4 regions of the Comamonas sp. MYb396 genome follow, and region 3 is predicted to be linked to each of the others. Evidence: predicted binding sites of a transcription regulator. Region 3 holds the regulator's gene; each other region holds the start of a gene.

Region 1 (3,105 bases), on a different contig from region 3:
ACAAAAGGCTACTTTCGCGGATAGACGCTCCAGTAAACGCTTGCTGGTCGGCCAACTTCTGGATCGCTTGGATTTGGGCCTCGCTCAGAGGTCCATCGTCTAGTTCGTAGCCTACTGGCTCTGGGGTAGAAGATGGATCTAGTCGCGAGGTCTTGGATTGACTGTGCGTTGCCATAGTGATCCATCCTTTTGTTGACCGCAAATGCACATTGCTGCAGCATTAGGTTCGCTGATGCACTTAGTCAGTGGGATCATCCATCCTATCAACGAATTAATCTGCATAGTAAACGCAGGGATCTAAAGGCGAAAGCCAGATCAACGGATCTGGCTTTCTAGTCGCGTTCAGGAAAACAGAGTCGCCTGGCGCTTACACATCACGGACAGGAGCTAAAGTGCTCGTGAGCCGATCTCAAAAATGGACGACAACTAAGTTGTCCAAATAGTTAGCCGCTACCTAACTTTCCCACTACTTGCTCTTTATAAGCCGACCGTGGGCAGTGCTACGCGGACCTCAATGTATGTTTAAAGATCGAGGAGGCTCATGCCCGATCATGCCCCGATATTAGTCGAAAACGCGGGCGAAGTGAAACACGTGTGCTCACGTTGGCTGTGGCTGTTGTTATGACGCCAAACGCAGGGTTCATTTCCTCTGCCAACGGCGTGGGAACCCCTTGCGAAACTTTGGCCGCGAGATGCTGGCCACACTGAACAGGCTGTACGTGTTCATATCTGAGAAGGTGGTGCAGCAGCTAATTAATGACGAGTGTCTATACGTTCTGAAGGCCACTCGAAAGCGCTTTGTTTGTATGTTCGGCGTAGCAAGTAGCGCCTTCAACGATCGTCGTTGCTACCTTCAAAAATATTTCTGCGAAATTGAAGCAAGTGGCTGCATCACTTGCTTTACAAATGTGCAGTGCACATGCGGGCTAATGTTATTAAGCAAGTGTTACGCAACTTATATCGTTCCGACTCCTTGGGCAGATCGGCCGGTGCCAGGTTGACGGTGATGCGCTTGTTGTGCGGAAACTCCAGCCCGCTGTTTTGCAGCGCCGAGCGCACGCGCTCGCGCGCTTCCTTCACTTCCAGATCGGCCAGGCCGACCAGGGTAAAGCTGGGCAGGCCATTGGCCAGATGGACTTCAACACTGACGGGATGGCCGGTGAGCCCGACCAGGGCCCGGCTGTGCACCACGGCGAGACTCATGGGCGGGCTTCCTTGTGGTTTTGCACCTTTTTGGTGCATTGCGAAGCACCTCTTGGAGGCACGGCTGCCACCAGCATCGCAAAAGTCGCTGGCAGCAACAAGTGGCGACAGCCCGGGGCCGGCGTGGCGGCGGCGCCGGCCTGCCATCCCGCGCCCCCGCCCGCCCTGTGGCGGCTCAGAACGTAAGCATTTGCAAAAAAATATAGCGCGCTGCGCTTGTCTGGTGCGCGCAACGCAGCGGGTAGCGCTGGGTTTGGCACGCTCTGTGCATTGTGCTTGCCACAAACGGATGGGTCGAATTCATCAACAAGGAGTGTGGCAATGGCAATGAGCAACAGAGGCTGGATGGTGGTGGCGGGTGCAGCGTTCCTGGCGCTGCCAATGGTGGCAAGCGCGCAGCTGACCGCCAATGTGAGCGTGACCACGAACTACAAGTTCCGCGGTCAGGACCAGAAGTCCTCTAGTGCCCAATGGGTCAAGCCCGCACTCCAGGGAGGGGTCGACTACGCCTTTGGCGACAGCGGCTTTTATGTGGGGAACTGGAACTCCACCGTCGACTGGCTCGACAACAACAAGCTGGAGATGGATTTCTACGGTGGCTACAAGTTCAAGGCCGCTGATGTGGACTGGGATGTGGGTCTGCTGACCTATGTCTACCCCGGCAACACGCTGGGCAACACCACCGAACTGTATGGCTCGGGCACCTTGGGTCCCGTGACCGTGAAGTACTCGCACACCGTGTCGAAGGATTACTTTGGCTGGGCCGGCACCAAGTACGACAGCACGTACAAGGGCCGCAACACCGGTTACCTGAATGTGGCATTTGCCCAGGAAGTGGCGCCCAAGACGACCTTGAAGCTGGCCGTGGGCTACACGCGCTTTTCGAGCGACATCAAGGACCTGGGCGTGCCCAACTACCTGGACTACAGCGTGGGCGGTGCCTACGACCTGGGTGACGGCTTCTCGCTGAGCGCCGCCTGGGTGGGCGCCAACAAGACGGGTGCCTTTGGCTTTGTGAACAAGGGTCGCGCGATCGTGTCGCTGACCAAGGCTTTTTGATGCAGCGCCGCTGCAATAAGTGACGACAGGAGAGACTATGAACATGAAACTGGTAGTGGCGGTGATCAAGCCCTTCAAGCTCGATGAAGTGCGTGAGGCGCTGTCCGATATTGGGGTGCAAGGCATCACGGTGAGCGAGGTCAAGGGCTTTGGCCGTCAGAAGGGCCATACCGAGCTGTACCGAGGCGCCGAGTACGTGGTGGACTTCCTGCCCAAGGTGAAGCTGGAGATTGCGGTGGCCGAGGACCTGGTGGACCGGGTGATCGAGGCCATCGAGAACGCAGCGCGCACCGGCAAGATCGGCGACGGCAAGATCTTTGTCTCGCCGCTGGAGCAGGTGGTGCGTATCCGTACCGGCGAAACCGGCCCGAACGCGATCTAAAAAACAGCGCTCCGCGCTGGCAAGGCGCGCGCAACAAGCCAATTTATCTTGAAGGTGTGAACAACATGAGACGACTTCTTTCCTTGGCAGGGCTGGCGGCAGTGGCACTGGCCACTGCGGGCAACGCGGCTGCGGCCGATGCGGCAGCTCCCGTTCTGAATGCAGGCGATACCGCCTGGATCATGACCTCGACCATGCTGGTGATCCTGATGGTCATCCCGGGTCTGGCGCTGTTCTATGGCGGTCTGGTGCGCAGCAAGAACATGCTGTCGGTGCTGGCCCAGGTGTTCACGATCTTCTCGCTGATCACCGTGCTGTGGACCATCTACGGCTACTCGCTGACCTTCTCCGGTGAAGGCAACTTCTTTGGCGACTTCGGCAAGGTGTTCCTGATGGGCATCACGCCCGATACCTTGTCGGGTGCGATGGCCACCGTGCCGGAGTATGTGTTCGTCTCGTTC
Region 2 (3,105 bases), on a different contig from region 3:
AGCAACCGGCACGCTGACCGCAGTTCCGCCCCAACGGCATCCCAGGCTGTAACTACAGGCCAGGGATGCCTTTTTTTGCTCTACTGACCGAGCAGGTTTTGCTGCTGGCAGACCGCGCCCGGCAGGCAAATCGGCCGACAATAGCGGGCTATGACTACCTCTAGCACCGACAACGCGGCAGCCGCTCCTGCGGCGGCTTTCTGGACCGATCTTGAGCAAGCGGTGGGCCCCAACGGCTTTTCGCGCGGCGCGGGCGCCATCCCCGAGAAGTACTGGACCGACTGGAGCGGAACCCCGCCGGTGCCGCCGCTGGCGCTGCTGCGCCCGCGCAGCACCGAAGAGGTCAGTGCCTTGCTGCGCATCTGCCATGCCCACCGGGTGCCGGTGGTGCCCCAGGGCGGGCTGACGGGCCTGGCCGGCGCGGCCGTGCCAGTGGCCCAGGGCGTGGCGGTGGCTTTGGACCGCATGCAGCAGATCGAGGACGTGAATGCCCGCACCGGCCTGATGACGGTGCAGGCCGGCGTCACCCTGCAGACGGTGCAGGAAGCGGCCGTGGCGGCGGGCTGGGTGTTTGGCGTGGACCTGGGCGCGCGCGGCAGCTGCCAGATTGGTGGCAATGTCTCGACCAATGCGGGCGGCAATGGCGTGCTGCAAAACGGCATGATGCGCGAGCAGGTGCTGGGGCTGGAGGTGGTGCTGGCCGATGGCACGGTGCTGCCGATGCTGCGCCCCATGCTGAAGAACAACACCGGCTACGACCTCAAGCAGTTCTTTATCGGTGCCGAGGGCACCTTGGGCATCATCACCCGTGTGCTGCTGCGCCTGCGGCCCGCCCCGCAGGCCAAGGCCACCTGCATGGTGGCGCTGCCCGGCTTTGACGAGGCGCTGGCGGTGCTGGCGCGCATGCAGGCCCGTTTTGGCAACAGCGTGGCCGCGTTTGAGCTGATGTGGAGCGACTTTGTGCAGACCTCCATCCAGTGGCAAAAGCTGCAGCCGGCCTTTGACCAGCAGCACCCGCTGCAGGCGCTGATCGATGTGGATGGCAAGGACGAGGCTGCGCTGCGCGCTGCGGTGGAAGAGGCCTTGGGCGAGGCCATGGAGGCCGGTGAGGTGGTGGATGCAGTGATTGCGCAATCGAGCGAGCAGGCCAAAAGCCTGTGGAAGCTGCGCGAGGCACCCGCCGAGATGACCGCGCACATGCACCCTCCGGTGAACTTTGACGTCAGCCTGCCCCAGGTGGATATCGGCCGCTTTGCCGCCGCCTGCCGCGCCGCCTTTGATGCGCGCTGGCCCGGCCACCACAGCCTGTTCTTTGGCCATGTGGGCGACGGCAACCTGCACGTGACCACCGACAGCCAAACCATCCTTGGCGAGGACGAGGCGCTGGAAGCCGTGCTGTACGGCCTGGTGCAGCAGTTCCAGGGCAGCGTCTCGGCCGAGCATGGCATTGGCCTGCACAAGATGCCTTACCTGGGCTTTAGCCGTACGCCGCAGGAGTTGGCCGCCATGCGGGCGATCAAGCAGGCGCTCGATCCGCTGGGGCTGATGAACCCGGGCAAGGTGTTGGCGGCGGACTGAACCCCGCTTTAACCCCTTCCTACAGAACCGGCGCCTGCAGCGATGCAAGCGCCGGCTTTCTTTTGAGGGCTTGGTCCATCGCCCAGGGCACCGATGTGGTGCGATCGGGCTTTAGCTGGCAGCGCTGGCCACCCCTGCGCATGCCCGCAGGCCCCGTATCCAGGCGCTTTCCCGGCCCATGGCATAGAAACTGCTACCTTTTGAAACAAACCCGCAATGGATGACAACGTACAAAGGGGATGGCATGCAAATGGTGCAGATGGCTGCGATTGACAAGGCCGATACGGCCTGGCTCTTGGTCTCTACGGTGCTGGTGTTGCTGATGACACTGCCGGGCATTGCGCTCTTCTATGCCGGGCTGGTGCGGCGCAAGAACGTGGTCAACACGATGGTGGCCGTGTTTGCGGTGGCGGCCGTGGTGGCGCTCACCTGGTTTGCGCTGGGCTATTCGCTGGCCTTCAGCAAGTCCAGCGCCTGGCTGGGCGGGCTGGACCGGGCCTGGTTCTCATCGATGCGCCTGGATGCGGCAGCGGGCACCGTGTCGGTTAGCCACCTGGCGCCCCATCTGCCCGAGTCGCTCTATGCGCTGTTCCAGATGGCCTTTGCTGTCATCACCACCACCTTGATCATTGGCGCCGTGGTCGAGCGCATGCGCTTTTCGGCGCTGCTGCTGTTCTCGGGGCTGTGGAGCGTGCTGGTCTATGCGCCGGTGGCCCACTGGGTCTGGGAGAGCGATGGCTGGCTCAACAAGCTGGGCGCGCTGGACTTTGCCGGTGGCGCGGTGGTGCACGTCAATGCGGGCGTCTCGGCCCTCGTCTGCGCGGCCATGCTGGGCCGGCGCCAGGGCTATGGCCGCCAGGCCTTTGAGCCGCACAGCCTGGGCTGGACGGCGATGGGCGCCGCGCTGCTGCTGATTGGCTGGTTTGGCTTCAATGCCGGCTCGGCGCTGTCGGCCGATGGCCGTGCCGCGCTGGCGATGCTGGTGACCATGGTGGCGGCCGCTGCGGGCGCGCTGTCCTGGATGCTGGTCGAGTGGTGGGTGCGCGGCGCGCCCACCTTGCTGGGCGTGCTCTCTGGCCTGATTGGGGGGCTGGTGGCCATTACCCCGGCGGCCGGCTTTGTGCAGGTGGGCGGCGCGGTCGCCATTGGCCTTATTGCGGGCGTGGCCTGCTTTTGGGGCGCCACCTGGCTCAAGCGCCGCCTGGGTGTGGATGACTCGCTTGATGTGTTTGGCGTGCACGGCGTGGGCGGCATTGCCGGCTCGCTGCTCACCGCCTTGTTTGCCGACCGCGCCATTGCCGGTGTGGATGCGACCGTGCTCAACCAGCTGGTGGCCGTGGCGGCTGTGGCCGTCTACAGCGCAGCGGGCACCGCTATTTTGCTGACCATCATCCGGGTGCTGCTGCCTTTGCGGGTGACGGCGCAGCAGGAGCTGGATGGCTTGGACCAAAGCCTGCACCAGGAAAGCCAGCATTGAGAGTCGCTCACACGCCCCTGGATACGTCGTTGCAAACCCTTGTCGTACGC
Region 3 (3,105 bases):
GGCAGTCGGTGGCCAATATGCCGATCCACCAGCGCTCGCAGCTGGGCCTGTCCTACCTGCCGCAGGAAGCCTCGATCTTTCGCAAGCTCAGCGTGCAGGACAATGTGCGCGCCGTGCTGGAGCTGCAAAAGGATGAGCATGGCAAGCCGCTCTCGCGCGCCGAGGTCGAGCGCCAGCTCACCGCGCTGCTGCAGGAGCTGCGGGTCGAGCACCTGCGCGAGTCACCGTCGGTGGCGCTGTCCGGCGGTGAGCGCCGCCGCGTCGAGATCGCCCGTGCACTGGCCACCCAGCCCCGTTTCATCTTGCTCGACGAGCCCTTCGCCGGCATCGACCCCATCGCCGTGATCGAGATCCAGCGCATTGTCGCCTTCCTCAAGGAGCGCGGCATTGGCGTGCTGATCACCGACCACAATGTGCGCGAAACCCTGGGTATCTGTGACCATGCCTGCATCATCAGCGATGGCAAGGTGCTGGCCGCCGGGACGCCGCAAGAGATTGTGGAGAACGCAGAGGTCCGGAGGGTGTATCTGGGTGAACATTTCCGTATGTGACACCGCACGCCTTGGCGGGCGTGCCAGCCAAGCTACCGACCCGCGTTGCGGGCCCGGTAGGGCTGATCTGTTGCCAACTGCCGCAGCCGCTGCAAAGGCGCAGCCATGATGCCGTCGCTGTCGCTGCGCGTATCGCAGAATCTGACCCTGACGCCCCAGCTGCAGCAGTCGATTCGCCTGTTGCAGCTGTCCACGCAGGAGCTGACGCAGGAAGTCGAGCAGATGCTCGACGAAAACCCGTTTCTGGAGCGTGAGGGCGAAGAGGCAACCGAGGCCGAAGCCGGTAAAGAAGCCGCTGAATCTGCCGAAGCTGCAGAAGCAGCCGACAAGGTTGCCGATACTGCTGCCAGCGCCGACACCAACAACAGCAGCGATTTCGAGCCCGGAACCTCCGACCAGCCGCTGGATTTTGCTGCGGGCAAGGAAACCGGCGTCGATGCCGAGGCCGCTGCCGGCGATTCGGCATCGGACTGGGAAGAGTGGGGCGGCGATCTGCCCGCCCGCTCCAGCGCAGGCGATGACGACGACGAGACGCCGATGTCCGACCGGCGCAGCGAGCACCTGAGCCTGCAGGATGTGCTGCACCGCCAGGCCTTGTCGCTGCGCCTGTGCCAGGAAGACCGGGCCGCACTCTACTTTCTGATCGAATCGCTGAACGACGACGGCTACCTCGAAGAAACGCTGGCCGAGCTCGCGCAAAGCTTTGGCGATGCCTCGGACCCCGAGCGCTACGAGGCGCTGCTGCACCACCTGACCGTGGCGCTGCGCTTGCTGCAAAGCCTGGAGCCGATTGGTGTGGGCGCGCGCAACCTGTCCGAGTGCATGCAGCTGCAGATCAAGGCCCAGCAGCGCCTCTTGGATGAAGAGGGCTCGGACACGCCCGAGGCCGATGCGCTGGCGCTGGAGACTGCCTTGCTGGTCTGCCAGGAGTCCCTTGATCTGCTGGCGCGCCGTGATGTGCGCAAGCTGGTGCAGCTGACCGGCTGTAACGAGGCGGCGGTGCGCAGCGCGCTGGCGCTGATCGCCAAGCTCGAACCCCGCCCCGGCCGGCCCTATGCCGATGTGGACCGCAACACCATCATCCCCGATGTCATCGTGCGACCCAGCAATGAGCGCGGCCTGCCGGTGCCCGGTTTCAGCGTGCAGCTCAATGCCGAGGTGATGCCGCGCCTGCGCGTGCAGGATGTCTACGCCAATGCCTTGCGCAGCCACAAGGGCAGCGAAGGCCATGGCGCGCTGCAGCAGCGGCTGCAGGAGGCGCGCTGGTTCATCAAGAACATCCAGCAGCGCTTTGACACCATCTTGCGCGTCTCGCAGGCCATCGTCGAGCGCCAGCGCAATTTCTTTGTGCATGGCGAGCTGGCGATGCGCCCCATGGTGCTGCGCGAGATTGCCGATGAGCTGGGCCTGCACGAATCCACCATCAGCCGCGTGACGACGGCCAAGTACATGGCCACGCCGCAGGGCACGTTTGAGCTCAAGTACTTTTTTGGCTCGGGCCTGGGCACCGAGACAGGCGGCAGCGCGTCGAGCACGGCCGTCAAGGCGCTGATCAAGCAGCTGCTGGACGAGGAAAGCGCGAAGAAGCCGCTGTCGGATGCAAAAATCGCCGATCTGCTGCAGGCCCAGGGCATTGAATGCGCGCGCCGCACGGTGGCCAAGTACCGCGAGGCGATGCGCATCCCGCCGGCCAGCCTGCGCAAGGCGCTGTAAACGCAAGCAGCCCGGGCCCATAAAAAAACCGCAGTTGCGTTATGCACTGCGGTTTTTGCTTTCGGATGGCGCCGTTTTACTTCGGCCACAGCCACCAGATGAACAAGGCCAGTACGGCCAGCATCAGGCCGAACTTGGTGAGCTTGTAGGCGGTCTTGTTCCAGGCCTTGAAGCGGCGGCGGTACTGGCCCATGTAGAACGAGATCTTGAAGATGCGGCTGATGAAGCCGCGCGGATCGCCTTCGTTGTTGGGCGAGCTGGCAGCAGCCACCACATGCGTGCCCAGCCAGCGGTTGAGCCACTGTGCAAAGCCATTGGTCATCGGGCGCTCGACATCGCAGAACAGCACGATGCGGTTGCCTTCGGAGCCGTTCTCGGCCCAGTGCATAAAGGTCTCGTCAAAGATCACGCCTTCGCCCTCGCGCCAGCTGTAGGGCGTGCCATCGACCTCGATCATGCAGCGGTCATCATTGGGCGCCAGCACGGCGAGGTGGTAGCGCAGCGAGCCGGCATAGGGATCGCGGTGCAGGTTGAGCTTGGCGCCGGGTGGCAGCTCGGCAAACATGGCGGCCTTGATGCCGGGGATGGACTGCACCAGCGCCGTGGTCTTGGGGCACAGCTCCATCGCAGACGGGTGGGCCTGGCCATACCACTTCAGGTAGAAGCGCTTCCAGCCGGTCTTGAAGAAGGAGTTGAAGCCCGCGTCGTCGTTGTTGGCCGCCGCCTTGATCTGCATGGCCTGGTGCAGGCCGATGGCCTCTTCGCGGATCTCGCGCCAGTGGGCCTGCAGTGGGGCCAGGTCGGGGAAGGTGCTGGTGGGCAGGTAGGGCGTGCGCGGTAC
Region 4 (3,105 bases), on a different contig from region 3:
AGCGCAATACCGCGCCTGCACACTGAGCGGCTGATCCTCTCAGCCCAACACAAAGCGCCTTCGGGCGCTTTTTGCATTTCTACGCCGGGCTGCAGAGAGGGTGCATCGTCAAGGGGAAAGAGCGCCTGCAGCAGCCAACGCATTGATCGGCATCAGTCATCAAGGGGAATCAAGGGTAAACCCGTAACTAAAATCCGGTAGCACCCAACACATCGTGATCCTTTGTCAACCGCGTATCGAAAGTGTCATTTGTATAGCTTATGTGCATATAATCGTGACGAGGTTTATCAATATGCCAAGACTCATAGTTTCATTAGATGGAGTGGTGATCCAGGACTACATGCTGACGGAGTCCAGGGCCACCCTGGGGCGCCGTTCCACCAACGACATCGTGCTGACCGACATGGCGGTCAGCGGCGAGCATGTGGCCTTCACCTATGAGAAGAAGATCGGCATCGTCGTCGTCGAAGACCTGGGCAGCACCAATGGCACCAAGGTCAACGGCTTGAAGGTGCGCCGCCAGGTGCTGCAAAGCGGTGACCTGCTGGACATCGGCAAATGCCGCATCCGCTTTTTGATGAACTCTCTCGTGCCCGAAAGCCATTACATGCATGCCAGCGAAGCCGGCAGCCTGACGGCCAAGCCCGCCCATGCCGACCACGGCGAAGACAGCCCCACGGTCCCCGCCGACTTCCCCCCTGCCGAAGAGCAGCCCTACACCCCCAGCCCCTACCTGCGCGCCGTCAGCGGCGCCAGCGAAGACATCATCCTGTCCAAGGTCGTCACCACTGTTGGCCGCCCTGGGATCGCTGTTGCTGCGCTGACCAAGCGCGGCAAGGGCTATATCGCCACCAAGGTTGACGGCTCGGCCGATGTGGTGCTCAATGGCCAGGCGCTCAATGGCGTGGGGCTGTCGATGCACAAGGGGGATAGGATTGAGCTGGCGGGGATGGCTTATGAGTTTTTGGGGTAGGCTGCGTCTAGCAGCTTAGGTTGGCTCACCTTAGACAATGGCACCTGCGGGTGCCATTTTTTGTTGGTTCTTCGCGGATTCACCGTACAGCGCTATCGGTCGAGGTGACAAAAATGACAGAACGCATAGCGGGGTGACATTTATGAACGTCTTCCACAATAAGTTAACAAAACGCCGCATTTTTGTCAGCGCGGGCCGCGCCCTGCAGGCGCTGAGAAGTTGGCACAGCACTTGCTGTCTACACCACACGCCAAGTCAGTTCGACAAGGCTACCTAATCACTGGTTACATAGAGAGGATTCAACATGCTGCGTACTATGCAAAAGGGTTTCACCCTGATCGAACTGATGATCGTTGTGGCGATTATCGGTATTTTGGCTGCTATCGCTCTGCCTGCTTACCAAGACTACACCATCCGTACGCAAGTGTCGGAAGGTCCGGTTTTGATGGGCGGTGCCAAGAATGGTGTTATCGATTTTTGGTCTGAACGCGGTCGCTTTCCTGCTAGCAATGGTTCCGCTGGCGTAGCTGCCGCAGGATCGATTCGTGGCTCATATGTGACGCAGGTCCTCGTTAAAGCTAATGGTGTTATTGAAGCGACCTACGGCAACAAAGTCAATAGCAAGGTTGCCACAGGTACGTGCTCTATCACGCCCACTGATGCAGGCGGCAGTGTCACTTGGAAGGGAACTTGCAGCTTCGCTGAAAAGTACCGTGCTTCCGCATTCCGTTGATACTTTCTTAGTATAATTCCTAAAAGCCCGACATATGTCGGGCTTTTTTTATGACTACATTATGAGTATTGGTTCGGTGAAAATACGTCTTATTCCTCTTGGTATTTTGATTACTGGAATCACCATTGCATTTCTCCTTTACAAACAGGCAGAAGGAATGATGTGGGGCTTTGATGACTATATCAACTTACGCGGACTAGCGGACGTGAGTTCACGCGATGGCCTGATTGATTTTCTATTTGGTGGAGTGGCGGGGCCTGGTGGGCGCGTTATTTCCCTTGTAACATTTTTGGCGAACTATGCTGACTGGCCGAAGAATCCATGGGGGTTTTCAAAAACTACTCTAATTCTCCATTGCGTCAATGGGATGTTGATTTTTCTATTTATTCGAAGACTCTATCAAAAAGATAGCGTTTTGAGTAACCTGTCTTCCTACATGAGTGCACTAGGAGCAATTTTGTGGTTGCTATTACCTATTCATGCTAGCGGCATTTTGTTGCCAGTACAGCGCATGACGCATGTGTCAGCTTTTTTTGTGCTGTTGACCTTGTATGGTTATGTTCTTGTTAGAGATAAAAATACGCACTCTATTCCTTCAGTTTTAAATATATTTTTTATAAGTGCACTGCTGCTTATTGGTGGCTTATTGGCTTATTTTTCTAAAGAAAATGGTGTGATGGTTGCAACATTGGTTGCATTGGTTGAGTTTTTCTTTTTCATTGATAAAAAGTCGTGGAGTAGTGCGGGGCGTGGAAGAAAAATTTTGTGGGCGGCATGGCTATCAATCGCAGGATTAATTGTTACCCTACTTTTATTTGTGCATCTTTATATTAGCTGGGATGGTATTCAGAATAATTATAAATTCAATAGAGATTTCTCTCTTTCTGAAAGGCTGGCAAGTGAATCAATAATCCTTTGGGAGTACATGCGGCAATCATTTTTGCCGCGTACTTTTCTACTAGGCCCGTACCATGATGGTCATTCTGTATATTCTTGGAGCATGTTGTTGCCATATATAGCTGCCGCGGCTTGGCTTGCAGTGATAGGTGGTGGAGTATTTCTGTTTTCCCGCGTCAAAAATGAGTTCCAAAAAAACATATTAAAATATACATTATTTGCTGTATTTTGGTTTCTTGGTTGTCATCAGATTGAGTCGACATTCATACCGTTGGAGTTATATTTTGAGCATCGAAACTACTTGGCGGTATTGGGTTTTTGTTTTTTGCTGATTTATATATTTTTCGGCCTTTTGAAATTCTATGAAAAGAGAATTGTTGTAGTGCTTTTAGGTGTGCTGTATTTTATATTTATTATAATAACTCTTCAGCAAATAACAAAATTATGGGGTTCACCATTTGTCGCTAACGAAGTTTGGCGAATTAGTAATCCTGGCTCAACC

What was found. The regulator sigma-54, encoded in region 3, starts transcription at its own class of promoters, with help from an activator protein. The targets are predictions, from matches to a motif close to TGGCANGNAANCTGCTTT.
Region 1: WH265_RS24020 (TorF family putative porin) is a predicted target of sigma-54. The motif match lies at 1,458-1,475, and genes of this name have one in related genera.
Region 2: WH265_RS09770 (ammonium transporter) is a predicted target of sigma-54. The motif match lies at 1,758-1,775, and genes of this name have one in related genera.
Region 4: WH265_RS08675 (pilin) is a predicted target of sigma-54. The motif match lies at 1,194-1,211, and genes of this name have one in related genera.

Annotation. Positions count from the first base shown of each region.
Region 1 is NZ_JBBGYU010000017.1:4,390-7,494, forward strand. Features, by position in the region: partial or broken gene WH265_RS24015 (magnesium chelatase domain-containing protein) at 952-1,203, opposite strand; gene WH265_RS24020 (TorF family putative porin) at 1,531-2,262, shown strand; gene glnK (P-II family nitrogen regulator) at 2,306-2,644, shown strand; gene WH265_RS24030 (ammonium transporter) at 2,710-3,105, shown strand, end outside.
Region 2 is NZ_JBBGYU010000003.1:450,675-453,779, reverse strand. Features, by position in the region: gene hutG (N-formylglutamate deformylase) at 1-17, shown strand, start outside; gene WH265_RS09775 (FAD-binding oxidoreductase) at 151-1,578, shown strand; gene WH265_RS09770 (ammonium transporter) at 1,823-3,055, shown strand.
Region 3 is NZ_JBBGYU010000011.1:15,045-18,149, forward strand. Features, by position in the region: gene lptB (LPS export ABC transporter ATP-binding protein) at 1-551, shown strand, start outside; gene WH265_RS21325 (RNA polymerase factor sigma-54) at 657-2,264, shown strand; gene WH265_RS21330 (aspartyl/asparaginyl beta-hydroxylase domain-containing protein) at 2,341-3,105, opposite strand, start outside.
Region 4 is NZ_JBBGYU010000003.1:193,925-197,029, reverse strand. Features, by position in the region: gene WH265_RS08685 (TerC family protein) at 1-26, shown strand, start outside; gene WH265_RS08680 (FHA domain-containing protein) at 293-973, shown strand; gene WH265_RS08675 (pilin) at 1,290-1,706, shown strand; gene WH265_RS08670 (hypothetical protein) at 1,741-3,105, shown strand, end outside.